Regions from separate parts of the Carnobacterium sp. FSL W8-0810 genome, predicted to be linked through region 2. Evidence: a T-box and tRNA genes for the amino acid it is inferred to sense, from the RefSeq annotation. Region 2 holds a T-box; the other holds one or more tRNA genes.
What was found. A T-box is a leader RNA that pairs with one kind of tRNA and senses whether it is charged. The one in region 2 lies ahead of tyrS (tyrosine--tRNA ligase), so its partner is inferred to be a tRNA-Tyr.
Positions count from the first base shown of each region.

Region 1: it has a tRNA-Tyr gene. The T-box ahead of tyrS (tyrosine--tRNA ligase) is inferred to sense a tRNA for this amino acid. The anticodon was not compared.

Region 1 covers NZ_JBBOWO010000001.1:297,712-309,988, reverse strand. Annotated here, with positions in the region: gene cbpA (cyclic di-AMP binding protein CbpA) at 1-29, opposite strand, end outside; gene NST49_RS01555 (O-methyltransferase) at 250-957, shown strand; rRNA gene NST49_RS01550 (16S ribosomal RNA) at 1,419-2,980, shown strand; tRNA gene NST49_RS01545 (tRNA-Ala) at 3,074-3,146, shown strand; rRNA gene NST49_RS01540 (23S ribosomal RNA) at 3,306-6,226, shown strand; rRNA gene rrf (5S ribosomal RNA) at 6,318-6,433, shown strand; tRNA gene NST49_RS01530 (tRNA-Asn) at 6,450-6,523, shown strand; tRNA gene NST49_RS01525 (tRNA-Thr) at 6,563-6,635, shown strand; gene NST49_RS01520 (zinc-binding dehydrogenase) at 6,775-7,773, shown strand; gene NST49_RS01515 (GNAT family N-acetyltransferase) at 7,868-8,146, shown strand; tRNA gene NST49_RS01510 (tRNA-Glu) at 8,352-8,423, shown strand; tRNA gene NST49_RS01505 (tRNA-Thr) at 8,446-8,518, shown strand; tRNA gene NST49_RS01500 (tRNA-Tyr) at 8,561-8,644, shown strand; tRNA gene NST49_RS01495 (tRNA-Gln) at 8,649-8,720, shown strand; rRNA gene rrf (5S ribosomal RNA) at 8,759-8,874, shown strand; tRNA gene NST49_RS01485 (tRNA-Lys) at 8,890-8,962, shown strand; gene cdaA (diadenylate cyclase CdaA) at 9,141-9,980, shown strand; gene NST49_RS01475 (CdaR family protein) at 9,980-11,140, shown strand; gene glmM (phosphoglucosamine mutase) at 11,195-12,277, shown strand, end outside.
Region 2 covers NZ_JBBOWO010000001.1:496,400-515,227, forward strand. Annotated here, with positions in the region: gene NST49_RS02420 (helix-turn-helix domain-containing protein) at 1-109, shown strand, start outside; gene NST49_RS02425 (DUF5626 family protein) at 113-595, opposite strand; gene NST49_RS02430 (hypothetical protein) at 751-1,146, shown strand; gene NST49_RS02435 (cation diffusion facilitator family transporter) at 1,398-2,567, shown strand; gene NST49_RS02440 (hypothetical protein) at 2,829-3,062, opposite strand; gene NST49_RS02445 (hypothetical protein) at 3,072-3,383, opposite strand; T-box leader at 3,629-3,845, shown strand; gene tyrS (tyrosine--tRNA ligase) at 3,912-5,177, shown strand; gene NST49_RS02455 (zinc-dependent alcohol dehydrogenase) at 5,322-6,470, shown strand; gene NST49_RS02460 (SDR family oxidoreductase) at 6,622-7,272, opposite strand; gene guaC (GMP reductase) at 7,422-8,396, opposite strand; gene yidD (membrane protein insertion efficiency factor YidD) at 8,669-8,926, opposite strand; gene NST49_RS02475 (helix-turn-helix domain-containing protein) at 8,992-11,340, opposite strand; gene abc-f (ribosomal protection-like ABC-F family protein) at 11,870-13,510, shown strand; gene NST49_RS02485 (hypothetical protein) at 13,688-13,870, opposite strand; gene NST49_RS02490 (NAD(P)H-dependent oxidoreductase) at 13,903-14,595, opposite strand; gene NST49_RS02495 (DUF7309 domain-containing protein) at 14,637-15,674, opposite strand; gene dhaK (dihydroxyacetone kinase subunit DhaK) at 15,970-16,959, shown strand; gene dhaL (dihydroxyacetone kinase subunit DhaL) at 16,980-17,567, shown strand; gene dhaM (dihydroxyacetone kinase phosphoryl donor subunit DhaM) at 17,560-17,934, shown strand; gene NST49_RS02515 (DUF2798 domain-containing protein) at 18,147-18,605, shown strand; gene glpK (glycerol kinase GlpK) at 18,734-18,828, opposite strand, start outside.

The DNA of each region.
Region 1 (12,277 bases), 200 kb from region 2:
TTTGGTATGCAAAGAGATTTTATAAGCATGACTGTATCCTCCTTTAAGGATTGGTTTGGTTTATTTAAGTTGATGATAACATATAGCCGGTAAGGTAGCCAATGCTTTTGAAAGTCAGGAAAAATTTTCTTCAGTAAGGTAAAGTAGTTAAGGAATAATAATTTTAACTTGTTTGAAAGTACGTAGCATTCTATAATAAAAAAGCAGATAGAAGGAAAAGATAGATACTATTAGAAGAGTGGGGAAAACATGGTAAGAAATGAAATGATGTATCGGCCAGTTGTGGATAAAGAAGTAGTAGAGTTTATGCGTAAAAAGCAAAAACCTCTAGATGGAAAATTAGGAGAAATTGAGCGACAAGCCAATAAAGACGGGGTGCCAATTATTCCTCATGAAACAGTTGTTTTTTTGAACTTGTTATTGGGTCAAATAAAGCCTAAACAAATTTTGGAGATTGGTGCTGCTATTGGTTTTTCTTCAAGTTTAATGTCGCAACACGTAGGTAAGGATGGTCATGTCACGACGATTGATCGTTATGATTTAATGATTCAAAAAGCGAGAAAGAATTATGAAGAACTTGGGTTGACGGATAAAGTTACATTATTAGAAGGCCAAGCTGCGGATATACTTGCAACTCTGGATGGGCCGTATGATTTTATCTTTATGGACAGTGCGAAATCTAAATACTATGATTTCTTTCCAGATTGTATGCGGCTGTTAAAAGTTGGTGGAATGTTGATTGTAGATGATGTTTTACAAGGGGGAACGATCTTATCCCCCAAAGAAGATATTCCTAAAAATAGAAGAACTATTCACCGTAAGTTAAATGCCTTTCTAGAAGTAGTTATGCAACACCCTTCTTTAGAATCAAGTATTGTGCCTTTGGGTGATGGGTTGTTAATGGTTGTAAAAAAAGAGGATACTGATTTTTCTTTTATGGTTGAAGACAAAGAGTAAAGAAAAAGATTGGATTGCATTTTAATAAAAGATAATTATTGTATATTTTTTATTAAAATGCATTTTGAATAATAAAAATTAACTATTTGGTATTGACGAAAAAAGAAATTCTTGTTATAGTAGAACACGTTGTTACAGAAGAAGCAGCAACGTAAAAAAAGATGTGAAAATTAGTGTTGACAGCTAGGATGATACGTGTTACTATATTCTAGTCACCAAAACTAAAGTGAAGCGGTTACTTGGATAATTATACAGATAAAAAAATAATTATTAATAATCGTTGACAGCATAATGTGAAGGTGTTATACTTCAATAGTTGTCAGATGAAGAGATTGACCTTTGAAAACTAAACAAAGTAAGACGAACCAAATGTGAGGGTGACTCAGCATTGCTGAGTCAACAGTAACAAATATAGTGAATAATTATTCGCTAGCAATCAATAATGAGCTTCAAGCATCATTTTATATGAGAGTTTGATCCTGGCTCAGGACGAACGCTGGCGGCATGCCTAATACATGCAAGTCGAACGCTTTTGTTTCACCGGGTGCTTGCACCCACCGAGACAAAAGAGTGGCGGACGGGTGAGTAACACGTGGGTAACCTGCCCATAAGAGGGGGATAACATCCGGAAACGGATGCTAATACCGCATATTTCCAATTGTCTCCTGACAGATGGAAAAAAGGTGGCTTCGGCTACCGCTTATGGATGGACCCGCGGCGTATTAGCTAGTTGGTGAGGTAATGGCTCACCAAGGCGATGATACGTAGCCGACCTGAGAGGGTGATCGGCCACACTGGGACTGAGACACGGCCCAGACTCCTACGGGAGGCAGCAGTAGGGAATCTTCCGCAATGGACGAAAGTCTGACGGAGCAATGCCGCGTGAGTGAAGAAGGTTTTCGGATCGTAAAACTCTGTTGTTAGAGAAGAACAAGGATGAGAGTAACTGCTCATCCCCTGACGGTATCTAACCAGAAAGCCACGGCTAACTACGTGCCAGCAGCCGCGGTAATACGTAGGTGGCAAGCGTTGTCCGGATTTATTGGGCGTAAAGCGAGCGCAGGCGGTTCTTTAAGTCTGATGTGAAAGCCCCCGGCTCAACCGGGGAGGGTCATTGGAAACTGGAGAACTTGAGTGCAGAAGAGGAGAGTGGAATTCCACGTGTAGCGGTGAAATGCGTAGATATGTGGAGGAACACCAGTGGCGAAGGCGACTCTCTGGTCTGTAACTGACGCTGAGGCTCGAAAGCGTGGGGAGCAAACAGGATTAGATACCCTGGTAGTCCACGCCGTAAACGATGAGTGCTAAGTGTTGGAGGGTTTCCGCCCTTCAGTGCTGCAGCTAACGCATTAAGCACTCCGCCTGGGGAGTACGACCGCAAGGTTGAAACTCAAAGGAATTGACGGGGACCCGCACAAGCGGTGGAGCATGTGGTTTAATTCGAAGCAACGCGAAGAACCTTACCAGGTCTTGACATCCTTTGACCACTCTAGAGATAGAGCTTTCCCTTCGGGGACAAAGTGACAGGTGGTGCATGGTTGTCGTCAGCTCGTGTCGTGAGATGTTGGGTTAAGTCCCGCAACGAGCGCAACCCCTATTATTAGTTGCCAGCATTCAGTTGGGCACTCTAGTGAGACTGCCGGTGATAAACCGGAGGAAGGTGGGGATGACGTCAAATCATCATGCCCCTTATGACCTGGGCTACACACGTGCTACAATGGATGGTACAACGAGTCGCAAGGTCGCGAGGCCAAGCTAATCTCTTAAAGCCATTCTCAGTTCGGATTGCAGGCTGCAACTCGCCTGCATGAAGCCGGAATCGCTAGTAATCGCGGATCAGCACGCCGCGGTGAATACGTTCCCGGGTCTTGTACACACCGCCCGTCACACCACGAGAGTTTGTAACACCCGAAGTCGGTGAGGTAACCCTTTTGGGAGCCAGCCGCCTAAGGTGGGACAGATAATTGGGGTGAAGTCGTAACAAGGTAGCCGTATCGGAAGGTGCGGCTGGATCACCTCCTTTCTAAGGAATATAACGGAAACCCACACATTCGTACTTACTTTGTTTAGTTTTGAGAGGTCAAAAATCTTTCATAATTAATTTAAATATGCTCTTGGGGCCTTAGCTCAGCTGGGAGAGCGCCTGCCTTGCACGCAGGAGGTCAGCGGTTCGATCCCGCTAGGCTCCATTGCAACTAATGTTGCAAAAAAAGTTGTTCTTTGAAAACTGGATAAAGTTAAAAATTGTAATTCAAGTAAGAAACCAGAAACACACCGAAAAGTTTTAAAAATGAGTTTTTTAAGGTTCTCATCGTAAGATGAGTATTGAACATTAACGATTAACCATAGGTTAAGTTAATAAGGGCGCACGGTGAATGCCTTGGCACTAGGAGCCGATGAAGGACGGGACTAACGCCGATATGCTTTGGGGAGCTGTAAGTAAGCTTTGATCCAAAGATTTCCGAATGGGGGAACCCAGCATCTTTGATAGGATGTTACTGCTAACTGAATACATAGGTTAGTAGAGGTAGACGCAGAGAACTGAAACATCTAAGTACCTGCAGGAAGAGAAAGAAAAATCGATTCCCTGAGTAGCGGCGAGCGAAACGGGAATAGCCCAAACCAGAAAGCTTGCTTTCTGGGGTTGTAGGACTGAACACATAGAGTCATAAATGGATTTGGTAGGAGAAGCGACCTGGAAAGGTCTGCCGAAGAAGGTAAAAGCCCTGTATCCGAAACCACATCCACTCTGATCAGTATCCTGAGTACGGCGGAACACGAGAAATTCCGTCGGAATCCGGGAGGACCATCTCCCAAGGCTAAATACTCCCTAGTGACCGATAGTGAACCAGTACCGTGAGGGAAAGGTGAAAAGAACCTCGGAAGAGGAGTGAAATAGCCCCTGAAACCGTGTGCCTACAAATAGTTAAAGCCCGTTAATGGGTGATAGCGTGCCTTTTGTAGAATGAACCGGCGAGTTACGATCCCATGCGAGGTTAAGTTGATGAGACGGAGCCGTAGCGAAAGCGAGTCTGAATAGGGCGAATGAGTATGTGGTCGTAGACCCGAAACCAAGTGATCTACCCATGTCCAGGTTGAAGGTGCGGTAATACGCACTGGAGGACCGAACCCACGTATGTTGAAAAATGCGGGGATGAGGTGTGGGTAGCGGAGAAATTCCAATCGAACTTGGAGATAGCTGGTTCTCTCCGAAATAGCTTTAGGGCTAGCCTCGGAATTAGAATCATGGAGGTAGAGCAACTGTTTGGACTAGGGGCCCTTCTCGGGTTACCGAATTCAGATAAACTCCGAATGCCATTGATTTATATCCGGGAGTCAGACTGCGAGTGATAAGATCCGTAGTCGAAAGGGAAACAGCCCAGACCACCAGCTAAGGTCCCAAAGTTTATGTTAAGTGGAAAAGGATGTGGAGTTGCTTAGACAACTAGGATGTTGGCTCAGAAGCAGCCATCATTTAAAGAGTGCGTAATAGCTCACTAGTCGAGTGACCCTGCGCCGAAAATTTACCGGGGCTAAACATAACACCGAAGCTGTGGATAGAACCATTGGTTCTATGGTAGGAGAGCGTTCTAAGGGCGTTGAAGCTAGATCGTGAGGACTAGTGGAGCGCTTAGAAGTGAGAATGCCGGTATGAGTAGCGAAAGACGGGTGAGAATCCCGTCCACCGAATGACTAAGGTTTCCTGGGGAAGGCTCGTCCTCCCAGGGTTAGTCGGGACCTAAGTCGAGGCCGAATGGCGTAGACGATGGACAACAGGTTGAGATTCCTGTACCAGTTTGTTTTGTTTGAACAATGGAGGGACACAGTAGGCTAAGGAATACGCGCTGTTGGATATGCGCGTCCAAGCAACAAGTTTTGAAGTGAGTCAAATGCTTGCTTCTTTAAGAACAAGTTGTGATGGGGAGGGAAATTAAGTACCGAAGTTCCCGATGTCACACTGTCAAGAAAAGCTTCTAGTTAGAAACAAACTGCCCGTACCGCAAACCGACACAGGTAGTCGAGGAGAGAATCCTAAGGTGTGCGAGAGAACTCTCGTTAAGGAACTCGGCAAAATGACCCCGTAACTTCGGGAGAAGGGGTGCTGACCAATTGGTCAGCCGCAGTGAATAGGCCCAGGCGACTGTTTATCAAAAACACAGGTCTCTGCAAAATCGTAAGATGACGTATAGGGGCTGACGCCTGCCCGGTGCTGGAAGGTTAAGAGGATGGGTTAGCTCTCGGGCGAAGCTCAGAATTGAAGCCCCAGTAAACGGCGGCCGTAACTATAACGGTCCTAAGGTAGCGAAATTCCTTGTCGGGTAAGTTCCGACCCGCACGAAAGGCGTAACGATCTGGGCACTGTCTCAACGAGAGACTCGGTGAAATTATAGTACCTGTGAAGATGCAGGTTACCCGCGACAGGACGGAAAGACCCCATGGAGCTTTACTGCAGTTTGATATTGAGTGTTTGTACAGCTTGTACAGGATAGGTAGGAGCCATTGAAGCCAGGACGCCAGTCTTGGTGGAGGCGTTGGTGGGATACTACCCTTGCTGTATGACCACTCTAACCCACAGCCCTTATCGGGCTGGGAGACAGTGTCTGACGGGCAGTTTGACTGGGGCGGTCGCCTCCTAAAGTGTAACGGAGGCGCCCAAAGGTTCCCTCAGAATGGTTGGAAATCATTCGCAGAGTGTAAAGGCATAAGGGAGCTTGACTGCGAGACCTACAAGTCGAGCAGGGACGAAAGTCGGGCTTAGTGATCCGGTGGTTCCGCATGGAAGGGCCATCGCTCAACGGATAAAAGCTACCCTGGGGATAACAGGCTTATCTCCCCCAAGAGTCCACATCGACGGGGAGGTTTGGCACCTCGATGTCGGCTCATCGCATCCTGGGGCTGTAGTCGGTCCCAAGGGTTGGGCTGTTCGCCCATTAAAGCGGTACGCGAGCTGGGTTCAGAACGTCGTGAGACAGTTCGGTCCCTATCCGTCGCGGGCGTAGGAAATTTGAGAGGAGCTGTCCTTAGTACGAGAGGACCGGGATGGACACACCTCTGGTGTACCAGTTGTTCTGCCAAGGGCATTGCTGGGTAGCTATGTGTGGACGGGATAAACGCTGAAAGCATCTAAGCGTGAAGCCCCCCTCAAGATGAGATTTCCCATCACGTAAGTGAGTAAGACCCCTGAGAGATGATCAGGTTGATAGGTTGGAAGTGGAAGTCTAGCGATAGATGGAGCGGACCAATACTAATCGGTCGAGGACTTAACCAAAGAATAAACGGTGTACGACGGTTTCTAAACGAAGAACAAACTTTTAACTTATCCAGTTTTGAGAGAACAACGTTCTCTAGATTGAAATTTGTGTGGTGGCGATGGCAAGAAGGTCACACCTGTTCCCATGCCGAACACAGCAGTTAAGCTTCTTAGCGCCGATGGTAGTGAAGGGTTTCCCTTTGTGAGAGTAGGACGCTGCCACGCAGATTCAATTAATTATTCCGCAATAGCTCAGTTGGTAGTAGCGCATGACTGTTAATCATGATGTCGTAGGTTCGAGTCCTACTTGCGGAGTTCTTTTTTTTTGCAAATAAATAGTATTGATTTAGTAGTGCCGCTTTAGCTCAGTCGGTAGAGCGCTTCCATGGTAAGGAAGAGGTCGCCGGTTCGAATCCGGCAAGTGGCTTACGAATAATACGATAGAAGAGACCTTGATCTTAGGGGTCTCTTTTTCGTTTGAATAAATTTTATTAGAGCTCTCTCTTTGTGTCTGACTTGAAGTACTGATATACTTAAAGGTAGAAAAGTAAGACGAAGAGAGGAAGATGAATTTGAAAGCTTTAGTACATGAAAAGATTGAAGGAATACAAGGACTTAGCCTTAAAGATATTAAAACTAACAATTTGGGCAAGAATGATGTACGTATTAAAATTAAAACTATAGGTTTAAATCACCGAGATTTAGCAACCATTGAAAGCCACAAAAATATAAGCGAGCCTTTAATAACTGGATCGGATGGAGCAGGAATTATCAGTGAAATAGGCTCAGAGGTATCTTTATTTAAAGTAGGAGATGAAGTAATAATAAATCCTAGTATTGGGTGGACAACTAAAAGTGAAGCCCCTCCAGAAAAATTTCAAATATTAGGAAATCCATTACAAGGTACATTCTCAGAAGAATTTGTTAGTAATGAACAATTTATAGCCTTAAAACCAAAATATTTAACGTGGGAGGAAGCTGGAGTTCTTTCTTTGAGTGCATTGACTGCGTACAGAGCCCTTTTTACAAAAGGAGAAGTCTCCAGTCTGCAAACTATTCTTATCCCAGGAATTGGTGGCGGCGTGGCTACTTATATGCTTCAATTTGCTAAGGCAGTTGGTGCGAAAGTTTATGTGACCTCGCGTTCAAAAGAAAAATTAGAAGAAGCTCTAAATTTAGGAGCAGATAAAATTATAGACAGTCATAAGGATTGGGAAACAGAATTAGATGGAGAAAAAGTAGATATTGTAATAGAGTCAGTAGGAGCCGCAACTTTTAATCAATCATTAAAACAATTAAAAAAAGGAGGAATAATGGTTTTATTTGGGTCTTCCACAGGTGATAAAGTTGAATTTAATCTAAGAGAATTCTTTTATGGACAATATACATTAAAAGGAACAACTATGGGAAGTAAAGATGAGTATGAGGAAATGCTGCGTTTTATCGAAACTCATTCCATAAAACCTATTATTGATAGTGTGTATGATATTGAAAATTATGAAATGGCGTTTAATCGATTAAATAATGCTGAACAAATGGGGAAAATTGTGCTTCGCTTTAAGTAAGTAATAATGTACTATGGTTTTTGTAAGGCTTTTCTTGGTATCTAATTCAAGAAGTGTTAAACTTAAAGAAGTAAATTAAAAAGGAAGTGTTAACATGGAATTTGAAAAAAATGGAAATAGTTTCTTTAAAAATGATGAATCAGGAAAGTTAATTGCAGAAGTAACTTATGTCCCTTCTGGTGAAGATAAGGTGATTTTAGATCACACATTTGTAGATCCTTCATTAAGAGGTCAAGGAATTGCAGCACAACTTGTTGATAAAGTAGTAGAAGAAATGGAAAAAGAAGGTAAGAAAATTGTTCCTCTTTGTCCATATGCAAAAGCTTTATTTGATCGGAAACCGGAAAAGTATAAAAGTATAGAAGCTGAATAGTGAACAGGTATTGAATTAACTGATTTTTTTTGGTAAGGTGGCTATGGATTAGTAATTGTTCATAGTCCCTTTTTTATTTCACATCTAAATAATAGTTTTAAGATTATAAAATGATTAAAAATACAAAAAAATGAAAGAATAGTCTTTACATTTACGTGAATTATTTATATAATATATCTTGTGCTTGAATAGTTCTAGCAATTTTGGCCCGTTGGTCAAGCGGTTAAGACACCGCCCTTTCACGGCGGTATCACGGGTTCGATTCCCGTACGGGTCATATTCTTTATTATTAAATATTTGCCGGCTTAGCTCAGTTGGTAGAGCATCTGAATCGTAATCAGAGGGTCGAGGGTTCAACTCCTTTAGCCGGCATACGTTTAGTTGGTCATTTGATATTAAAGATAATTTAATTATGGAGGGGTAGCGAAGTGGCTAAACGCGGCGGACTGTAAATCCGCTCCTTCGGGTTCGGCAGTTCGAATCTGCCCCCCTCCACCATTTATGGGCTATAGCCAAGCGGTAAGGCAAGGGACTTTGACTCCCTCACGCGTTGGTTCGAATCCAGCTAGCCCAGTTGCATTAATATGCAAGAAAGATACAAAATGAAAATTGTGTGGTGATGATGGCAAGAAGGTCACACCTGTTCCCATGCCGAACACAGTAGTTAAGCTTCTAAGCGCCGATGGTAGTGAAGGGTTTCCCTTTGTGAGAGTAGGACGTTGCCATGCAAATTCATTTTAAATGAGTCATTAGCTCAGTTGGTAGAGCATCTGACTTTTAATCAGAGGGTCGCAGGTTCGAATCCTGCATGACTCATAACAGCAGCTTGTAACGGATAAACGTTACAAGCTTTTTTTGTATTTAAAAATAATAATTCGATTAATTTTTAGAATAATTAACGGGTATTAAATAGATAGATTAGTGTTATTCGTAAGAAATAATATGGTATAATACACAATGGGTGACAATCAGAAACATTATCGGAGGTGCGCATATGTCTATAGATTGGTCACAAGTAGTAACGTGGCGCAATTTTCTAAATGTAGTAGATATATTAGTGGTGACATTTTTTATCTATCAACTTATTAAAATTTTGCGTGGTACAAGAGCTGTACAATTATTAAAAGGAATTGCCGTTATCATAATCATAAAGATAGTTAGTTTCTTCTTGGAATTGCAGACAGTTGATTGGATCGTAGATTTAGTTATTCAATGGAGTGTCTTAGCAATGATTATTATTTTCCAACCTGAAATGCGGAGAGGACTAGAACATCTTGGACGCGGATCATTTTTTAATCGAACAAAAAGAAAAGTTAATCCTGGAGAAAACTTAGTTCAGCATTTGGTAAAGGCTGTTCAATATATGGCAAAAAGAAGAATTGGTGCTTTGATTTCTATCCAAATGGATACAGAACTAGATGAGTTTATTGGAACGGGTATCCCATTAGATGCAGATATCTCTAGTGAGTTATTGATTAATATTTTTATACCCAATACACCATTACATGATGGAGCAGTTATTATTAGAGATTATAAAATTGCGTCTGCGGCTAGTTATTTGCCACTGTCAGAAAGTACGCTTATCTCTAAAGAACTTGGGACAAGGCATCGTGCTGCAATTGGTTTAAGTGAAGTAACGGATGCTATAACGATTATTGTTTCTGAAGAAACTGGTGGAGTAAGTGTTTCGTATAAAGGTGAATTGTTAAGAGAATTATCTAAAGAAGATTTTGAAAAATTCTTAAGTAAAAACTTGATTATTGTTGAAGAAGAAGAAAAGAAAAATTCTTTTCAAGAAATGGTGGATAGTTTTAAAAAGGGGGCTTCTAAATAATGGAGAAAATTTACAATAATCCATGGTTTATGAAGATCATTGCACTCGCATTTGCTATTCTTCTTTTTACGTATGTAAACAGCAGTAATAATAGGGTACAGACTAGCGGAATCGATGGATTGAGTGCTTCTACAACCGACACGATATTTGAAGTGCCAATAGTTGTTGAAATTGACCAAGGTAATTACTATGTAACAGGTTTTCCAGAAACTGTTTCAGTAGAAATATCGGGGCCTTCAAGTATTGTATTAAATACGAAAACAACTAAAAATTTTGATGTTGTAGCAGCTGATTTAGATAATTTAGGTGTAGGGACTCATACTATTGAATTAGTTGCGGAAGGACTGTCACCTCAATTAGACTACAAGATTATGCCAGAAGAAGTAACGATAACAATCGAAGAAAAAAAAGTTGAAACGTTTAGTGTGGATGTTGAATTTGATAACTCACTCATAAATGAAAAATTTAAAGCAGGTTCGCCTTCTTTAAATTACGAAACTGTTGAATTAACAGGGACTGCTTCTACTATTGACCAGGTTGATATAGTTAAGGTTGTGGTCAACAAAGAAGAAGATATTACAGAGGATATCGTTCAAACTTTGCCGATTGTAGTTATGGATGCTGAGGGAAATAAATTAGATGTTGAGCTTAACCCTAAGGAAGTAACGGTAACCATACCAGTTACACCAGTACTTAAAGAAGTACCTATTGTATTGAATCAAGCGGGTACTGGCGATGAGAATTTGAATTATGAATTAGGCATCAGCAATCAATCCGCTACGACAGTTGCTATACAAGCTGAAGCTGGTCTATTAGATAGCTTAAGCAGTTATCCAGTTGATATCGATGTAACGGATATCACTAAAACAACTAAACAAACAATTGAATTACCTGTACTTGAAGGTGTAACAGCTATAGAACCAGAAAAAATTGAGGTTACGGTGACAGTTACTGAAAAAAAGTCACAAGAGAATAATCAAAACACAACAGAATCGAATCAGAGTAGTTCAAGTTCTAGTTCAAATTCAAGCGAGTCTAATTCATCTAATGGATCAACACAAGAAGAAATCGAAGACTCAGTAAGTGAATCTTCCTCAACATCATCGAGTGAAGGCTCTGTTGACTCATCTAGTGAATCCAATGAAGAAGAAAATGAATAAGAAAAAGTAAACCTAGATAGATAAGGTTTAAACTTTGAAAAGGGGAATATTAGAATGGGAAAATATTTTGGAACAGATGGAGTAAGAGGAGTTGCTAACTCTGAGTTAACTCCAGAATTAGCTTTTAAATTGGGACGATATGGCGGGTATGTTTTAACACAACACGCTGAAGGAGAAGAACATCCACGTGTTTTAGTTGGAAGAGATACACGTATCTCTGGTGAAATGTTAGAATCAGCTTTGATTGCTGGTCTTTTATCAGTTGGAATTGAAGTAATGAAATTAGGTGTTATTTCAACTCCGGGAGTAGCTTACTTAACACGTATTCAAGGGGCTGCAGCTGGTGTCATGATTTCAGCTTCACACAACCCAGCGCCGGATAATGGGATTAAATTCTTTGGATCAGATGGGTTTAAATTATTTGACGATACTGAATTAGAAATTGAAGCGTTATTAGATGAAGATCAAGATAACTTACCTCGCCCGAGTGCAAATGGATTAGGTACGGTAGATGAATACCCTGAAGGAGCATTAAAATACACTCAATTTTTACAACAAACCATTCCAAATGATTTAGATGGAATACAAGTGTGTTTAGATGGCGCCAATGGAGCAACAAGTCCGCTTCTTAATCGGTTATTCGCAGATCTAGAAACAGAATTTGATGTTATGGCTTCTGCGCCTAATGGCTTAAATATCAACGATGGTGTTGGTTCAACACATCCTGAAAAATTAGCTGAATTTGTAATTGAAAAAGGAGCAGATGTCGGTTTAGCATTTGATGGAGATGGAGATAGAGTTATCGCTGTTGATGAGTTAGGAAATATCATTGATGGAGATAAAATTATGTTTATTTGTGGGAAATACTTGCAAGAAAAAGGCCGTTTGAAAAAAGATACGATTGTTTCTACGGTTATGAGTAATCTAGGTTTCCATAAAGCAATTGAAGCAAATAATATGATCGCTCTTCAAACTCAAGTTGGAGACCGTTATGTTGTAGAAGAAATGCGTAAAAATGGCTATAATTTTGGTGGAGAACAGTCAGGACATATGGTGTTTTTAGATTACAATACAACTGGTGATGGAATGTTATCAGGAATCCAATTGCTGAATGTAATGAAAGAAACAGGTAAAAAA
Region 2 (18,828 bases):
CTACATAGCGTGTATTTGTTGTATAGCATTTAATTTGTTCATTGGATACGGTATTTTAAGCGATATTTTCGGCTGGGGGACGGTTACTGTTGAGTACCTTGGCGAGTAATGACTAATACGTTATCGAAATACTGCTTCCTGCCAACTTAGCTCTTAAGTTTATAGAGGTCTCTGCAAGTAATATTGTTCGCTTTAAATAATAAGTGGCTTGTGTAGAACTATCTACTTTCAATAATAAACTTTTAAAGCTTCCAGTGAAGGCTGTTGCTGAAGCAGAGTGTGCTCGTGTAATTTTATTATTACTTACATCAATTTTGTAACTAGCTTTCCATTGTAATGCTTTTTCTTTTGTAATTTTATATGTACCACTCTTAACAGCACTTGCCATAATAAAAAATTGAGGCTCTTCTTCAATGGTAATGGTATAGGTCTCTCCTAGATCATTCTCAACTTCAAACTGCTGTAGTCCACCTTGATTTAAATCATAGAAAACACTACTCTCTGGTGATGGAAAAGATTCTTCAGCTTGTACCTTTGTTGCAGTAAAAAAACTAAAAAAAGCAAGACTACTTAAAAGAAAGATTAATTTTTTCAAATGAATTCCTCCAACTATTTTTTTAGTAACATATAAAATATATCAGATAAAATTGTATTAATAACTATTTATTAGTAAATACCAAAATAGTTATAGTATTATTTTACTAACAATGATAACGTTTTATTAATGAATTATTATTAGGAGCGTATAGGATGAAAAGAAAATATGTAGGTATAATTTCTTTTATAGTATTAGTATTCATTTTTTTAATAGGGTATTTTTCTGATTATGGAAATAAAGAGCTCATATTAGAAGGTTCTTATCAATCTGAAGGTGTTGGAAAGTCCGGCCATTTTCTTCAGATAACTTTTATGGAAGGTAAATTTTACGAATATGAAGATAATATACTAATTAATTCTGGAGAGTATAAAAAAAATATAGACAATGTTTATCTTTTAAAGAGCGAATTTAAGGATGATTATTTTGTTCTTCAAAATGATAATAACTTCTATTTTTATTCGGAAAATGTTTCTGAAAAAACAGTTTATCATATGCTTTTGATTGACCGAGTTCCTACATTTTACCCTATTGATTCAAGTTATCTTTAGTAAAGCTCATTAACATCGGTGGGGTTATTCCATCGTTTTTTGCAGTACACCATCTTCTAATTTACTATATTATCTACCCTTCTAAAACTTCTTTTAAAAGAGCTAGCTTTAATTAGTCGTATCTAACCACTTTTATGTGTTTACTAAAAGTTATAATTTGTTATACTTTTGTTTATGCAAAATATATATGGACACAGCAATTATCAGTTTATATTTTTTTGTTTTCAAGTTTGGTTTTTAGGAGGGTCTTTGTGAATTATTTTTTTGAATGGATTGAACGAAGAAGTAAAGAAAAGGGAAAAGAATCACGAGCTGCTTTCGGTACAGTAGCTGGGCAGATAGGCTTATTATCTAATTTCCTATTATTTGGAATGAAATTGTTAATTGGCTTATTTTCAGGAAGTGTTTCTATTATAGCGGATGCGATGAACAACTTGTCGGATTCAGCTTCTTCGGTTTTAACATTGATTGGCTTTCGGATAGCTGCTAAGCCAGCAGATAAAGAACATCCCTATGGTCATCAGCGTTCAGAATACATCACAGGCATGATCATTTCTTTAATCATTCTGTTTGTCGGTGGTCAATTTTTAAGAACATCGATTGAACGTATTTTGCAGCCAGAAAGTTTACAAACCTCTCCCTTGATGTTTATTATTTTAGTGTCATCAATAGGTATCAAAGTTGTTCAAGGTTACTTTTACCAGGAAACCGCGCGACATATCGGATCAAAAACATTGTTAGCTAGCGCAAAAGACAGCTTTAATGATGTTTACACAACAGTTGCTGTATTAGTCTCGGCTGCAGTTGAACACCTAACAGGCTGGCAGATTGATGGTTATACAGGACTGCTAATTGCTTTTTATATTATCTTTAGTGGTATTCAAATGCTCAGCGAATTTATTAATGATTTACTTGGAAAACGTCCAAGCGAGGAAGAACTCACAAAAATGATTGCTTATCTAGATAATCACCAATCCATCATTGGCTACCACGACTTGTTGATCCATAGTTATGGTCCTGAGAAAACATTTGCAACTATCCATATTGAGATTGATGACAGTTGGAGTCTTACTCAAGCCCATGTAGTGATCAATGCCATTGAAAAAGAATTCAAAGCAGAACTGGGAATTAACTTAGTCTGCCATTTGGATCCCATTGATATCCATAGTGAAGAACAAACAAATGTATACAGACTCGTCAAACAATTATTGAAATCCTACAACTTAAATCTGCAATTCCATGATTTTCGTATTGAAAAAAAAGGGACTCGCCCGATTATTCAATTCGACGTGGTCGTCCCAGAAGACATTAAACTAACAAATGAACAGCTTCTAGACAAAATCGAAAAAGATATTAACAAACATATAGGGTTATATGAGATTGACCTTATTTTCGATAGGAACTATTTATTGAAAAAGTAGATGATACAAATAAAGGAGAGAAATGAAAAATATGGTTAATTTCATTTTAAAAATTACATTATTAGCAATCCTATTTTGCACAAACACATTTTCAACTATTATAAATTTAATTTCAAAAGAGTTTGGAACAGATGAGAAATAACGAGATTCTAAATAAAACAACCTGACGATTAATAATATCATCAGGTTGTTTTATTTTTAGCAATGTATATGCTTTTTATATCTTGAAACATTGGATTAGCTATGCCATTTTTCGACCTATTAATTCCTGTCTAACAGTTGAGAAATGATCTCAGAACTGCCTGGCATAAATAGCACTAACGAAATGAAAATAAAGACAATACCAAGAATAAACAACATCACTACAATCTTAACCGAACGTGAAACATCATTCTTAGCCGCACCTGCTCCAATAAGAGCTATACCTGCAAAGAGTATGAGAAAATACCAAAAGCCCATTTTGATTCCTGCTTTCTTTAAATTATTTGCCATCATAGATTATGCTTATTTATTATTACGTTTAAACGTGAAATAAATTTGGATTAAAAAGACTACTCCTGAATAAAAGGATAAGGCGAGCAGCATATTATCTGTTGCTAGGTTAAATTGATCGTATAAAACTCCCGAAAAAAAGTTAGCTGAAACCATAAGCAATAGTAGGCCTAGCGAAAGGATCAAATCGATTACCCTTAGCATTAAAGAAGACTCTTTTCTAAAACCGATTACTTTTACTAGATTTAAGGTTATTAAAATACTTGCTATGACGAATACGCCTGAAAACATCCACCAGTATGAATCAAAAAAATGTGTCATCATTACATTATCCTCCTCTTTATCTTTTATATGTTTACAATTCCTATTGAACCAATATACTGAGTTCATTGCAACAGAAAACCTTAATATATAAGCAATCTTAAACAATATTTAAGATAATACAACGGTCGTTCTATAATAGTCGGCCAAGGCGAGAATCTTTTGTATCGATTGAAAATTTTATAGATTTTTTAAAACAAGATTGACAAATTGTCTTCACTTCATCTATACTAATGACAATCTCATAACAACTTACAATGAAAGAGCATAGTAACATTTGGTCCCTGTTCAATAGAAAGCCTGTGGTTGATGAAAATAGGCACAAACCAATTTGTGAAGTACACTCCGGAGTAACTTGATTAACCTCAAGCGTATTACTACGTTAACAGTAAATGAGTGGCAGCGTGTTTTGCGTTAAAAACAGACTGCAATTTGGGTGGTAACACGGAAAATTTCGTCCCGATAAAAAGATAGCTTCTTTTTATCGGGCTTTTTTTATGCAAAAAATACAGTTTATAAGGAGCGAGAAAAATGAATATTATTGATGAATTAGAATGGCGCGATGCCATTAATCAACAAACAGATGAAACAGGTTTAAAAAAATTGATTGACCAAAAAGAAGTAGGTCTATACTGTGGAGTTGATCCAACTGGAGATAGCATGCATATTGGCCATTTGATTCCTTTTATGATTTTAAAAAGATTTCAGTTAGCTGGCCACCGTCCCGTCATCGTTATTGGTGGAGCAACTGGTTCAATTGGTGACCCAAGTGGGAAATCTGAAGAACGTGTTTTACAGACTAGCGAACAAGTTCAAAATAATGTCGATAAATTAACACATCAAATGGAAAAACTATTTGATGCTGGTAAAAATGAAAAATCTATTCGTATGGTTAACAATTTGGATTGGACAAAAGAAATATCTTTATTAGATTTCTTGCGTAATATCGGAAAAAGTTTTAACGTAAATACTATGTTGTCTAAAGACATCGTTGCCAGTCGTTTGGAAACGGGTATTTCATTTACTGAATTTACTTATCAAATTTTGCAATCTATCGATTTCTTACACTTGTACCAACATGAAGATGTTCAATTACAAATTGGTGGCGCAGATCAATGGGGCAATATTACAGCTGGTTTAGAATACATCCGTAAACAAGAAGGTTCTGACGCTGAAGCTTATGGGCTGACCATCCCGTTGATGTTAAAAGCGGATGGAACTAAATTTGGGAAAACTGCTGGTGGTGCTATCTGGTTAGATGCAGAGAAAACCACTCCTTATGAATTTTACCAATTCTGGTTAAATCAAGACGACCGTGATGTGGTCAAATACTTGAAGTATTTTACTTTCTTAACAAAAGAAGAAATTGAGGCTTTAGCTGAAAAGATAGCAACAGAGCCGCACAAACGCGAAGCACAAAAAACATTAGCCAGCGAAATGACTCTATTCGTTCATGGCGAACAAGCTTTGAAAGATGCTGAAAAGATTACTGCAGCTCTATTTTCCGGGGACGTAAAAAGTTTGACCGCTAATCAAATCGAAGAAGGTTTTAAAAATATGCCTACTTTTGAAGCTTCAAAAGAAGAGCGAAACATTGTTGAATGGTTAGTTGATGTAGTCGGCATCGAACCTTCTAGACGCCAAGCTCGTGAAGACATCAAAAATGGTGCTTTATCCATGAATGGTGAAAAAATTACCGATGTTGAAACTATTGTGACACCTGAAAACTCATTTGACGAACGCTTTATCCTTATTCGTAAAGGCAAGAAAAAATATTTCTTAATCAAGTTAGTTTAGAAGAAAAGAGTTTTGTTTGCTGAAAGTGGCAAATAAAACTCTTTTTTCATCTTCTTCACTAGTTGCAGTAAGCGTTATTATTTTACTATCTTTATTTGTAATGCTAAAATTCACCTTATAAATACAAATAAAAGGAGCGATTTTATGCGTGCAGTAACATGGCAAGGAAATGAAAAAATGGAAGTCCGAAATGTTCCAGATCCAACGATTCAAGAACCTACTGATATGATTGTCCGCATTACAGCAACAGCGATTTGCGGATCTGATTTACATTTGTATCATAATGGAAAACCTGTAATGGAAGAAGATTATGTAGTGGGTCATGAACCAATGGGAATTGTTGAAGAAGTTGGTCCTGGTGTTAAAAAGGTCAAAAAAGGCGATCGAGTCGTTATTCCGTTTAACATTGGATGTGGCGAATGTCATTTTTGTACTCACGAAATGGAAAGCCAATGCGACAACTCTAACCCAAATCCTGCTTTTGATAATGGCGGCTTGTTTGGATTTGGTAAGATGCATGGGAATTATCCTGGAGGCCAAGCAGAGTTCTTACGCGTGCCGTTCGCTGATTTTACTTCTTTCGTAGTCCCAGAAAATGACTTGCCAGATGAAAAAGTTCTTTTCTTATCTGATATTGTCCCTACTGCTTACTGGAGTGTAGAAAGCAGCGGTGTTAAAGAAGGCGATACTGTTATTATTCTTGGTTCTGGTCCAGTAGGTCTTTTCGCTCAAAAATTCGCTAAGATGAAAGGTGCTAAACGTGTTATCGCGGTTGATAATGTGAAACACCGTTTAGACCATGCACACAAAACAAATAATGTCGAAACCGTTAATTTTAAAGATGTTACGGAAGTTGGGAAATTCCTTTATGATACGACTAATGGTGGAGCAGATGTAGTCATTGACTGCGTAGGTATGGATGGTGTAGCTCCTGCTAAAGAGAAAGCTAAAACTCTTCTCAGCGTCCAAAGCGGAACCATTAGCCCACTTGTTACAGCTTCTGAAAGTGTTAAAAAGTTCGGAACGGTTCAAGTTACGGGAGTCTACATGACACCATCTGCTAGTTTCCCTATCAATGATTTCTTTAATCGAAATGTTATTTTAAAAACAGGGCAAGCTCCTGTTATTCACCTAATGCCAAAATTGTATGATATGATCGAAAAAAATCTCTTCGATCCAACAGATATCATTACGCATACGATGCCGCTTGAGCAAGCAGCACAAGCTTATGATATTTTTGACAAAAAAGCAGATCAAAATATTAAAGTTATCTTAAAACCAGGTATGGTATAGAAATAAGAGGCTGGGGACAATTGTCCCCAGCCTCTTATTTTGTATTCTAGTCCTCTTTCTACCCCACGTATTCAAAGTGAAAAGAACTTTCATTTAGGATTATTGATTAAATGAGCAGCAAATACACTTCCGTTTGACTAATAAACCAGAGTTATAGATTTTTTAAAGCTTCATCAATCGGTGAATCTCCATTTAAAAGATCAAACTCTTTACTAAAAGTCGTTTCGTTATCTAAACTAGCAACAGCCACTTCGGCTACGTCTTCACGAGAAATAGCACCGCCTGGCAAGTTTTCAGCAACTTCAATTTTCCCTGTAGCTGGATCATTTTTCAATAGACCTGGACGTAAAATAGTATACGTCAATCCACTTTGTTTCAAACAACGATCTGCATAATATTTGGCAATGTTGTAAGGTTTCATTTCTTCATTATCCCAAGCTGCTCGATCATCTGAATTCATTGCACTAACAATAATAAACCGATTTACGCCAACTTCTTTTGCTGCATCCATTACTTTTACTGCTCCATCTAAGTCAATCGACATTGTTTTGTCATAACCTGTTTTTCCGCCTGAACCAGCAGAGAAAATGACAGCATCCATACCTTCAAGAGCATTTTGAATCGCTTCAATTGGTCCTTCTAAATCTGTTAAGCATGCTTCCACACCGTTCATATCTAGTGCATTGGCTTGTTCTGGTTTTCGAACCATCGCCCGTACTGAGTGTTTGTCGCTTTCGTGCAGTTTATCTACGATCATTTTACCGATTTGTCCATTTGCACCTACTACTAATACTTTCATCATTTCTTGCTCCTTTCGTTTCAGTTTACTTATTAAGTGTAACAAAGAAACTTACGGATACAAACTATTTGCATTTACTCAAAAGAACTAATAAAACACAACCATTTTTCAGAGACAAAAAAAGACCCTTTACAGGATCTTTTAAAATTTGCTTAGCGGTCACCATTAAAAATTGAATTTTTAACAATCACGTAATCCACTTTACGAATCGATTCTACATCGTTTCCACCCGCATATGAGATAGAAGATTGTAGGTCTTGTTTCATTTCCAATAATGTCTCAGCGATGTCACCTTTGTATTCTACAAGGATCTTTTTGCCTTCAACATTTTTGTGTTCGCCTTTTTGGTATTCAGAAGCACTACCAAAATATTCTTTGTACATTTTTCCGTCTTTTTCAATCGTTTTTCCTGGAGATTGATCATGTCCTGAGAATAACGATCCCATCATAACCATAGAAGCTCCAAAACGGATTGATTTAGCGATATCGCCATGATCTCGCACTCCGCCATCAGCAATCAATGGTTTTCTTGCAGCCTTAGCACACAAACGCAAAGCTGCTAATTGCCAGCCACCAGTACCAAATCCGGTTTTTAATTTTGTGATACATACTTTTCCTGGTCCAATACCCACTTTAGTTGCATCCGCTCCAGCGTTCTCTAACTCGCGAACAGCTTCCGGAGTACCAACATTTCCTGCAATCAAAAATGTTCCTGGTAAGAATTTTTTGATATGGTGAATCATGTTGATCACTAGATCAGAATGCCCATGAGCAATATCGATCGTAATATATTCTGGTACTAAGTTTTCTTTTGCTAGTGTTTCAATAAAGTCATATTCTGCATCTTTTACACCAACACTAATTGAAGAGTATAAGCCTTTTTCTGTCATACGTTGAATAAAAGGTATTCTATCTTCTTCATCAAAACGGTGCATAACATAGAAAAAATTATTTTCAGCTAACCAAACAGCTAATGTTTCATCAATAACCGTCTGCATATTGGCAGGTACAACCGGTAAATTAAATCTTCTACCGCCAAATTCAATTGTTGTATCACATTCAGTTCTACTTTTTACGATACTTTTATTAGGGATTAGTTGGACATCTTCATAGTCAAAAACTTTCATCTTTTCCTTAACCTCTTTCTGTTATGGCTCTAATTTTTAGGCTATTTTTGATTGTTTATATAAGGAGTCAAAAACACGAACATTATTTCTTTATGATTTATTCATATTTCGTCCCTAAGACAATTTACACTATATTAAGTCGTTTGTCAAAGTTATTAGATTCTTTTTTAATAAGTATTCAGGAAACAGAAGGATTTCTTTAATTGAATAAAACTAACTTAATTCAACAAAATAGGCTGACAAATTAACTTAAATTTGTCAGCCTATAACATTTATTTTTTAACTGTTTTAACTTCTCTATTTCTTCTTAACGTAAACTTATTCGGGACAGGATCATATCCTCCCTTAATGAAAGGATGGCACCTTAAAATACGAGCTGTTCCCATTATAGTTCCTTTGAGGGCCCCATGTTTTTCAATAGCCTCAATAGCATAATGCGAACAAGTTGGATAATACCGACAACTTGGCTGAAACAGAGGAGAAATGCCTTTTTGATAGCCTTTAATACTAGCAATAATTACTTTTTTCATGGTCTACCTCCTACCGACTTACAGTATAGCTATCGGTCTGGATTTTGTAAAGTAATCTTGTTCGTTTATTCGATTGCTTTACGAAATTCAATAAAATGAATCGCATTAGTTGTCAATAAAGAATAAAAAGACCATTCTTCATTTAAATACTCATCTTTGATATCCAGTGCTGGACTAAGAGATTGAACAATGTGATCCATCATTTCATGATCAATGCCATACTTGCTATTCAAGTTCCACCATTTAGAGTACAACCCTCCATTATTCCGATCGAACTTCAATGTACGAATCTGATAATTTCCTGGTTTGATTCCTCTAAGATGAATATGCAATTCTTTGCTTCTGTTTTTTACAAATAGTTCATCGATTGAATAACGTGGACTAAATTGTCGCTCATTAAAAATAATAAGTTGGTATCCATCTTCGTTTTCAGTCATAATATAATCCATTCCTCGAGCAATGACCTTTCCTCTTAACTTTTCTTTAAAGCGCATTGTATAAAAAGTAGGTCTTTTTTCATTAAAGAAATGAAACAAATCTAAACTGTCAATTAAATTATTAGAACAATCTTGTAAACGTTCATGAATTTCACTATTGATCCAGAAACCAATTCCTGCTACTTCACTCTCTAATTCTAAGATCTTTTTTAGAATCAACGCTCCCCTAAAAAAATTCCCATTGATATGGTGAGTATTCCCAGATAAGATATTCCAATTAATAAGGAACATTGGTCTGTCCATTTGGTTTTGTTCTATAAAAGATTTAATTTTACGCGTTTTATTGGTAATGTAACGATGACTCTTAGAAAATTCTTCCACATTGATATCATTAAAATTAATAACTTCATTTTGATCTGCTTCATACCCGATAAATTCAATTTTGTCTGCGTGTTTGATTTGCCATTGTTGGTTTTCTGGAAGCTCAACTTTTTGTTCATCAAATGGGAAAAACGTTCCGACTTTCATTTTTTCAGATTTATTTTTGATTACTTGCCGAACTCTTAAATAGACTCGCTCTAACTCTGATGCCTCTATCGAGCACTCTTCCTTGCTATAAAATAGTATTTGCCATTTTTCTACAAAATCACGTCCAAAGACTTGAAGAGCATGTTGAATGAATTGGTCGAGTTTCTTAATAGAATACTCTTCATTTTGACAAATTTGCTTGTACTCTAACTTCAAGAATATATAAATACCTTGTTCTTTTAAGAATTGTAAAACAATATCAGAATTAGCGTATATAGGCGAACTAATAGAGACATCTACTGCATCCGATTCAGTTAAGGATATGGTATCTTCAAAGAGTTTTTGAATACCTACAAAGTCTACGCGCATTTGTTGCTTAGCTAAAATCAATTGCCGTTTTACATTTTCATTTAACAGTTCCTTTAATTCACCAATAAATATGATGTGTTTTTCATGTTTTAGTTCTTGATTATCCTCACTGTTCAACACAATTCTGCGTTCTTCAAGGTGTTCCTCGTCTATAGTGTAGCTTTGATCAATTCCTTCATCTAAATAACTGGCTAGTCGGTCTAAAATAGCTGGAGAATCCAGAACCGTATGTGCTTCAACTTTATTTATTATCGCTTCATGCTGTTCCAACTGTTCATGTTGGTGTTCTTTTCGATATTGAGCTGGGGTTTGAGTATAAATTGATTTAAAAACAACTGTATAGTTTTTGGCGGTTGAAAAACCGTTTTTCATAGCTATTTGAAACAAGTTGTCTGACGTATACAACAAATCGTCCAAACTATGCTTTAACCGGACTTGATTTAAATAATTTAAAAACCCCATACCTGTCATTTGTTTGAAATAGCGTGATAAATAGGAAGAAGATAAGTTTTCATGTTCTGCTAATTCAGACAACGTTAGAGGTTCTGCGTATCGCTGTTCAATTAATTGAATGATTCGTGCAATTCGTTCATCACTGGTATCTACGCCTTTCCAATGGGGCGCTTCTTTTTTGAAAAAACGAGTCATCAGCAACATAATTTGATACAAATTGCTTCGGATTTCTAATGTATTGCCTTCTTCTTTTCTAGAATCTGCAATCATGATTTCAGCTACCCAACGTCTGAGTTGTGCTATCATACCTTCACGTCCAGGATCTAATTCTTTAGAAAAACAAACAAAATTATAATGAAAGTATTCTTTATAATGAGTCACAAAAAATTGACTGGAAATACTAAACGTGATGATGCAATTATCTTCACTTCCCATAACCGAATAATTGTTTGTACGATTCACAACTAAAATATCGCTCTCTTCCATTTCAAAATTGCGTCCTCCAAATGAAATAGTCGCAGATCCTCTGATAACAAATAAAATTCTTGTACCATAGTACCGTTGAGGAGCGGAGTAACGAACATTCTCCATTTTGATGTCATAGTCTGCTGTACTTTCCCTTTTCATCTTCTCTACTTCTCCTTTTTCGTACTATCCCTATTTAAGTTCTAAACGAATGCCAAATTCCATATTCTTTAATAGTTTATATTTTATTCATTTCACGAGACGGTAGGAAATAGTTTTGCTTTAGCAACTTCCCTTCTACTTTCTTTACTAGTGTATATGGGTATCCTACTTTTATCAATTGTAATTAATAGACAATTTAACTCATTCTTTTACTAAACGAACTTTTATAGTATACTACAATTAATATCTGATTAGAATCAGAGGAGGTGAAAAGATGTTAATTACTGGTTGGAACGTGATAACAAACAAAGAAACAGCTTTTTTATATGTTATCCGTGCCGAATTTTCCGCTGTTTAGTTGAAATTGGTGAAGTGTGCCCTTTTTTAACTAAATTTAGAATGGAAAAACCAGAAAAGCATCTTTTCACAACACGTTGAGCTTCTTAAGGAGGCTTTTTATACGCAGTTGTTTTGAAAGAGAGGTCTTTTCCTCTCTTTTTTGCTGTTTCCGGTAGACGGAGGAACTAAAATGAGTATTTTTAATATGAAAAACGTAACGCAAACTTATGGTGCTGATACTATCTTTAGTGATTTAAGCTTAGATATCAACACTCCTAAAAAAATTGGCTTGATTGGACAAAATGGCGAAGGAAAAACGACTCTGCTTAAGCTTATAGCTGGTATTGAACAGCCAAGCACTGGTGCAATTTCTTGGCAAAAAAACTTAACAATCGGATTACTTGCTCAACTTCCTAAACAAGATGATCACCTGTTAGTTTATAAAATTTTAGAAAAAAGTTTTTCAGACGTTTTTCTTTTGGAAAATAAAATGGAACAAATCAGTTTACAAATGTCAGATCCTACTGCAAATTTAGAAAAACTTTTAAATCAATATGGCCAATTGCAACAGGATTTTGAAGAATTAGGCGGATACGAAGTAGATGCTTCTATTCGTCGGGTAGCAAGCGGCTTGCAGCTCGATTCTCTTCTTGAAAAAGAATGGGTCAATTTGAGCGGTGGAGAACGGACAAAAGTCGGATTAGCAAAAATTTTATTGGAACAACCCAACTTACTTTTGCTTGATGAACCAACGAACCATCTAGATATTCTAGCTATCGAATGGTTAACTCATTTTGTGAACACCTATGATGGGACTGTTATCATCGTTTCGCATGACCGCTATTTTTTAGATGAGGTTGCACAAGAAATCATTGAGATTGAACAAGGAGAGCTGCATTACTATCCTGGCAATTACTCTAACTATGTTAAAGAACGAGAAAACCGGATACTAAATGAGTTTCAAAGCTATCAAGATCAACAGAAAAAAATTAACAAAATGAAAGAAGCGATTAAACGCTTAAAAGAGTGGGCCAATCGTTCTAATCCTCCAAGTGATGCATTGCACCGTCGTGCAAAAAATATGGAAAAAGCTTTAGCTAGAATTGAATTAGTAAAAAAACCACTGCTTGAGCAAAATAAAATAGCTGTTCAACTAACTACCAAACAGCGATCTAGTAAAGATATTTTCAAACTGACCGGAGTTAGTAAACACTATGAAGAGAAAGTATTATTTGAAAATCTTGCTCTGCATGTTCATTATCAAGATCGAATTGCCATTGTTGGCGCAAACGGAACTGGGAAAAGCACTTTATTAAACCTACTGTTAGGAAAAATCGAACCTGATACGGGAATAGTTGAAGCAGGTTCTTCCATTTCAATTGGCTATCTTTCCCAACATGCTTTTGAAATGGATACAAACGTTAAAGTGATAGAAGAGTTTCGCGATAAAATTCACGTTTCAGAAGGTGAAGCTCGTCATATTTTAGCTAAATTTTTATTTTATGGTCAAGATGTCTTTAAAAAAATAAATCAGCTGTCTGGTGGAGAAAAAATGCGTCTTCGATGGGCGCAGCTCGTTCACTTAAATCACAATGTTCTTATTTTGGATGAGTCTACGAATCACTTAGATATTGATTCAAAAGAAATGATTGAAGAAGCATTAAGCCTATTCAAAGGAACCATTATTACGGTTTCACATGACCGCTACTTTTTAGATAAGTTTTTTGATAAAACCTATCTTTTACAAAATGGGCAACTTATAGAATATTTCGGGAATTATTCTTATGCCCGCTCAAAAGCTGACCAATTTTTTAGATACCCCCATAGTTAAAGTTCTGGAAAATAGACTACAAGAATACACGCTCACTTACGGATTACTATTCCATAAGTGAGCGTGTATTTTTAATCCATAAACTATCATTAAAATTTGCAGAATATGCGAACATGGCTCCTATATCAAAAACTACTAATACACTTTTGTAATGGCTATACTAGTTCAAAGCTTATTTTACTCACTCCAGTTTCGTGGACTCCATAAGGTTCCATCCAATTCGCCTTCCATCTGACGAATCCTTTCAACTTGCTCGTTAATTAAATCTCTGACAGCTTTTAATAGCGCTTTTTGCTTATAATCCCGACTCGTTTGAATGACTCGTTCAAGTTCTTGAAGCAACCACTCTTTTTGTTCCAATTCATTCGCCTACCTTCGTTCTTTTAATTAGCCTAATTCATTTGATCTAAGACTATTTTCAATTCGTCGATTGTGTCTCGACTTTCTTCAATAAACTCTATCGTTTGCTCTAAAATAAATTGGTCTCCTTCATTTAACTTGCTTAAATCTGTCGATTTTAGTTCTTGTAGGAACCACTTTTCTCGTGCTTCTAGACTGTCGTCTTTTTCTTGAGTCAAATATTGTTGATAGCGAATCAATAGAGTCATCTTTTGGTCTTCCGTCAAATAACTGAATTGAAAAATCGGCAATGTTTTAAGGAATGTCATTTTTGTCTTAAGAGCTAGGGCTTGATAAGGTTTGGTTAATTCATCAATACTGAAGCCTTCACGCCCTCCAGGTTGATATTCTTCTTTTTTTACACCAATCGTTACTATTAAGCCAAATTCTTTTCCTGTTAAAGCTTTCCCATTGTTCCCATAAGCAAATCCATCTGTTAGTACATCATCTTGCCACTTTTTTAATAGTGCTGGAGAACTATACCAATAGAAGGGAAACTGAAAGATAATACGATCGTGTTCCTTTAGCAGTGCCTGTTCTTTTTCTACATCTATCTTGAAATCCGGGTAAAGAGATTCCAAATGATGAACCGTTATGTCCTTATTATCAGGAATTGAACTCAATAAATATTGTTGGCTTCCTGATTCCATTATGTCGGGATGAGATATAATCACTAAAGTTTTCACTATTTACCTCCATCTTTTATATTGATGTGTCTTTGATCAAATTAGTCTTTAAAGTATTCTAGCATGTCTTCTTTCACCACAGATAGTAAAGGCAGCTTCTGAACGGGAACCAGTTCTATGTCTAAAGTGGTCAATAAATTTTCTAAGCAACTAGCAATTTTAACATAACGATTAGCATTTACGACAATCTTGGGTGGTTTACCATTCTGTGCCAAGATCAATTGAATGATGATACGCTGAATTTTTTCAGCTTCTATTGGGTTAACAAATTCACTGCAGATCACTTCACTATTTTTTGTATCTGCTACAATTAACAAACTGGGAAATATAGGACGTCCACCGTTTGGAGGAACAACCGGTACTCCAATAAAATCAATGTCTAATTCCCATATCGTATGTTTCATTTTTTGATTGTTTACTCGTTTCATTTCAAAGTCAGTTAATTTGATTGAGGCATATTCCACTTCATTATCTAATACTCCTTCTAAAATAGCTTCAGGTACAACATAAAAGCCATCTTCGTAAGAACCGTCTCTCTTATAAGTGCGCATTAAAATTTCATAGGTTTCTTGTTCTTTTTCATAAAATTGTAAAGATGCTCGAAAATCAGTTGCTGTTTCAATTAACTTTTCAAATACAGCTATCAGGAAAGACACATCTTTTTCATTTATCGCAAATGGATAATAGCCTGGTTTATAATCAGTAAATACCGGCCAAGCTTTTTTGCCTCTAAATGTTACACCGCTAGCTTTTATCTTTTCATACTCTTCTTTTGGAATTTCTTTGCGGTCCTCAAAATTTAAAGAAATACATTTGTGCGTTTGAAGCATTTCTATTGCTGAATTAAACTCACTAAACTCAGCCTGTTTACGCATTTCAAAATAATAAGACAGTTCTTCTAAATTTCGATAAATCAAAAAGCCAAAATTTTGTTCCGCTTTTCCTAGTATTGAAATAAAAACAGGGTCTTTATGGTCTGGCAATTGAATGCCTATAATATCATTGTCCCAATAATCTTCCCAAAAGTTTGCTTGATAAAGTTTCTTTACAAGTGAATACAACTGTACTTGATTATTCATTCTATGTTCTCCTTCATCTTTAATTTCTTTTTTCACTTTTTAGTACGATAGAGGATACAATTTATTCACATTTGTCTTATATACTAACAGTATACCAAAACAATATACAACCAACCTTTTATTTTTTCACTTTTACTCCTCCAAAGTAAATTTTGAATATCCTTTCCTCTTCCATTTTTGAATGGAAGAGTTTTTTTGTACCCTCTATTCAATTGTTATATTTGTCCTCTATCTTAAAAACGGTTACAATAGTAGTGAAACCATTTTTAAATTACTTTAGGGGGTCTGGAAAATAATGAAAAAAATTATCAATGATCCATCAAATATATTAGATGAAATGTTAAATGGCTTAGTCTTTGCTTATGAAGATTTAGTTGAACGCTTGCCAGAAACATCTGTCATCCATCGTAAAGGCGAAAAAACTGGAAAAGTTGGATTAGTAAGTGGTGGTGGAAGTGGACATGAACCATCTCATGCAGGGTTCGTTGGAAAAGGAATGCTATCAGCCGCCGTTTGTGGTGAAGTATTTACATCCCCTACTCCTGATCAAATTTTAGAAGGTATCAAAGCTAGCGATGAAGGTAAAGGTGTCTTTTTAATCATTAAAAATTATTCTGGAGACGTTATGAACTTTGATATGGCTAAAGAATTAGCGGAAATGGAAGATATTGAAGTTGATTATATTGTAGTAGATGACGATATAGCCGTTGAAGACAGTACGTATACTGCTGGAAAACGTGGTATTGCTGGTACTGTTTTGGTTCATAAAATTTTAGGTGCTGCTGCCGAAAAAGGCTTGTCACTAAAAGAAATTAAAGAATTAGCAGATAAACTTATCCCAGAGGTCAAATCATTGGGTGTAGCTTTAAACCCTGCTACTGTACCAGAAGTTGGTAAACCAGGATTTGAATTAATGGATGACGAAATTGAATTTGGCGTAGGTATCCATGGTGAACCTGGTTACCGTAGAGAAAAACTTCAACCTTCTGCTGCCTTAGCTAAAGAACTTGTAAACCAGTTGAAAAAAGAATTCCAATGGCAAAAAGGAGATTCATTTGCAGTTCTAGTGAATGGTATGGGTGGTACTCCATTGATGGAACAATTTATTTTTATGAATGATGTAAAACAATTATTAGCAAACGAAGGAATAACTTTATCGTTCAGAAAAGTCGGCGATTATATGACTTCCATCGATATGGAAGGTCTATCTTTAACTTTAGTTAAGCTAGAAGACTCTAGCTGGTTAGAGTACTTAAACGCCCCTGTAACAACTATTGCTTGGTAAAGAAAGGATGACAAAAATTTATGTTAACTACAGAAACGACAAAAAAATGGCTAGAACTTTTTATTGAACAAATTTTAGAAAATAAAGCTTATCTTAGTGATTTAGATACAGCTATTGGTGATGGAGATCACGGGAACAACCTTGCCCGTGGAGCTAATGCATTAACGGAAGCTTTAGAAGCCAAAAATCCAGAAACATTAACAGACTTATTAAAAACAACTGGGATGACTTTAGTCAGTAAAGTAGGAGGTGCTTCTGGCCCTCTACTTGGTTCTGCATTTATCAGCATGGCTAAAGCTAGTCAAGACAGTGATGATTTAGGAACAGTTTTAGAAGCCGGATTAGAAGGTATTCAAAAACGTGGTAAGGCTGTAGCTGGCGAGAAAACAATGGTCGATGAATGGATTCCAGTTATCGAAGCTGTAAAAGCTAAGAATCTAACTGCCGCTTTGATTGAAGAATCCGTTGAAAAAACAAAGGACATGAAAGCAACTAAAGGACGTGCCTCTTATTTAGGCGAACGTTCTATAGGGCATGCCGATCCAGGCGCTATGTCTAGCAGCTATCTATTTAAAACGATGATGGAAGCAGGTGTGTATGATGAGTAAAGAATATGGTGTATTGCTGGTTTCTCACGTATCAGAAATTGCAGACGGTTTAGCTAAATTGATTAGTGAAGTGGCTAAAGATGTTACAGTCAAAAGCTCTGGCGGAACTCCTGAAGGTGGAATTGGAACTAGTTTTGACAGAATTGAAGAAGCTTTATCTTCATTTGAAGAAGAAACAGTTCTAGCTTTCTATGATTTAGGTAGTGCTAAAATGAATTTAGAATTAGCTATTGAAACTTCTGATAAGACAGTCCATTTATACGATACTGCTTTGATTGAGAGTGCTTATACAGCAGCTGCTCTATTGCAAGCAGAAGCTCCATTTGATGCTATTGAAGAACAATTAGCATCATTAAAAATTAAATAGATTTTAATACAAATAACTCGCTTTTTTTATTAAAAGCGGGTTATTTTTGTTGAAAAGACAACACAATTAACGCTTTCATGTAATTTTCATGAAAATCTAACTTACGCAATAGCTATAGTTTCTGATACACTCCTAAGAGATACATTGAAAAGGAGTTTTTTACTATCAAAGAAATTAAAGAAAACAGATTGCCCCACAATGCTAAAGAAGGAATGTTATACGGTCTTATTATTTGTACGATAACTGTTATTATTATGAGCACAGTAAACATTGGACTAGAATTTGGTAAGCTTGATACAGAAGTATTCCTGATTATTCTCAAGTCTTTTCCTATTATCTTGATCATTGCCATGTTGCTAGAAGTACTCGTTATTGGGCGTATTGCAGAAAAATTAGTGCACACTTTTTCCGATGATACCGATGGATTTAATGCAAAAATATTATTCACCATCTTTTTTACTGTTATTGGGATGTCATTGATTATGACAGTAATTGGCGGTATGCTTGGTAAGGGTATTAGCCTAGATTCATTTGGATCATTATCACATTGGCCTAGAAATTTTTCAATTGCTTTGTTCTGTGAGCTTTTGATTGCTCAACCGCCTGCACGATTTGTTATGAAAAAATTACATTTACGCCAAGAGGATAAATTAGATTACGATTTTGATTAAAATCTGGTAATCTAATCACTTTATTTAATGGTTTATTGAACAAAAAACAGAGGATTCCGTTTAAAATGGAGTCCTCTGTTTTTTATTTAGCTAGATCTGAAAGTTTTGCTTCAGCAAAATTTAGTGCCTTAATCATTTTTCTTTGAAGGTCTATATTTAAATGCTTTGGTCGCTTCAACAGCTGATTGCCAGCCTGCATATAAATCTTCTCGAACAGATTCTT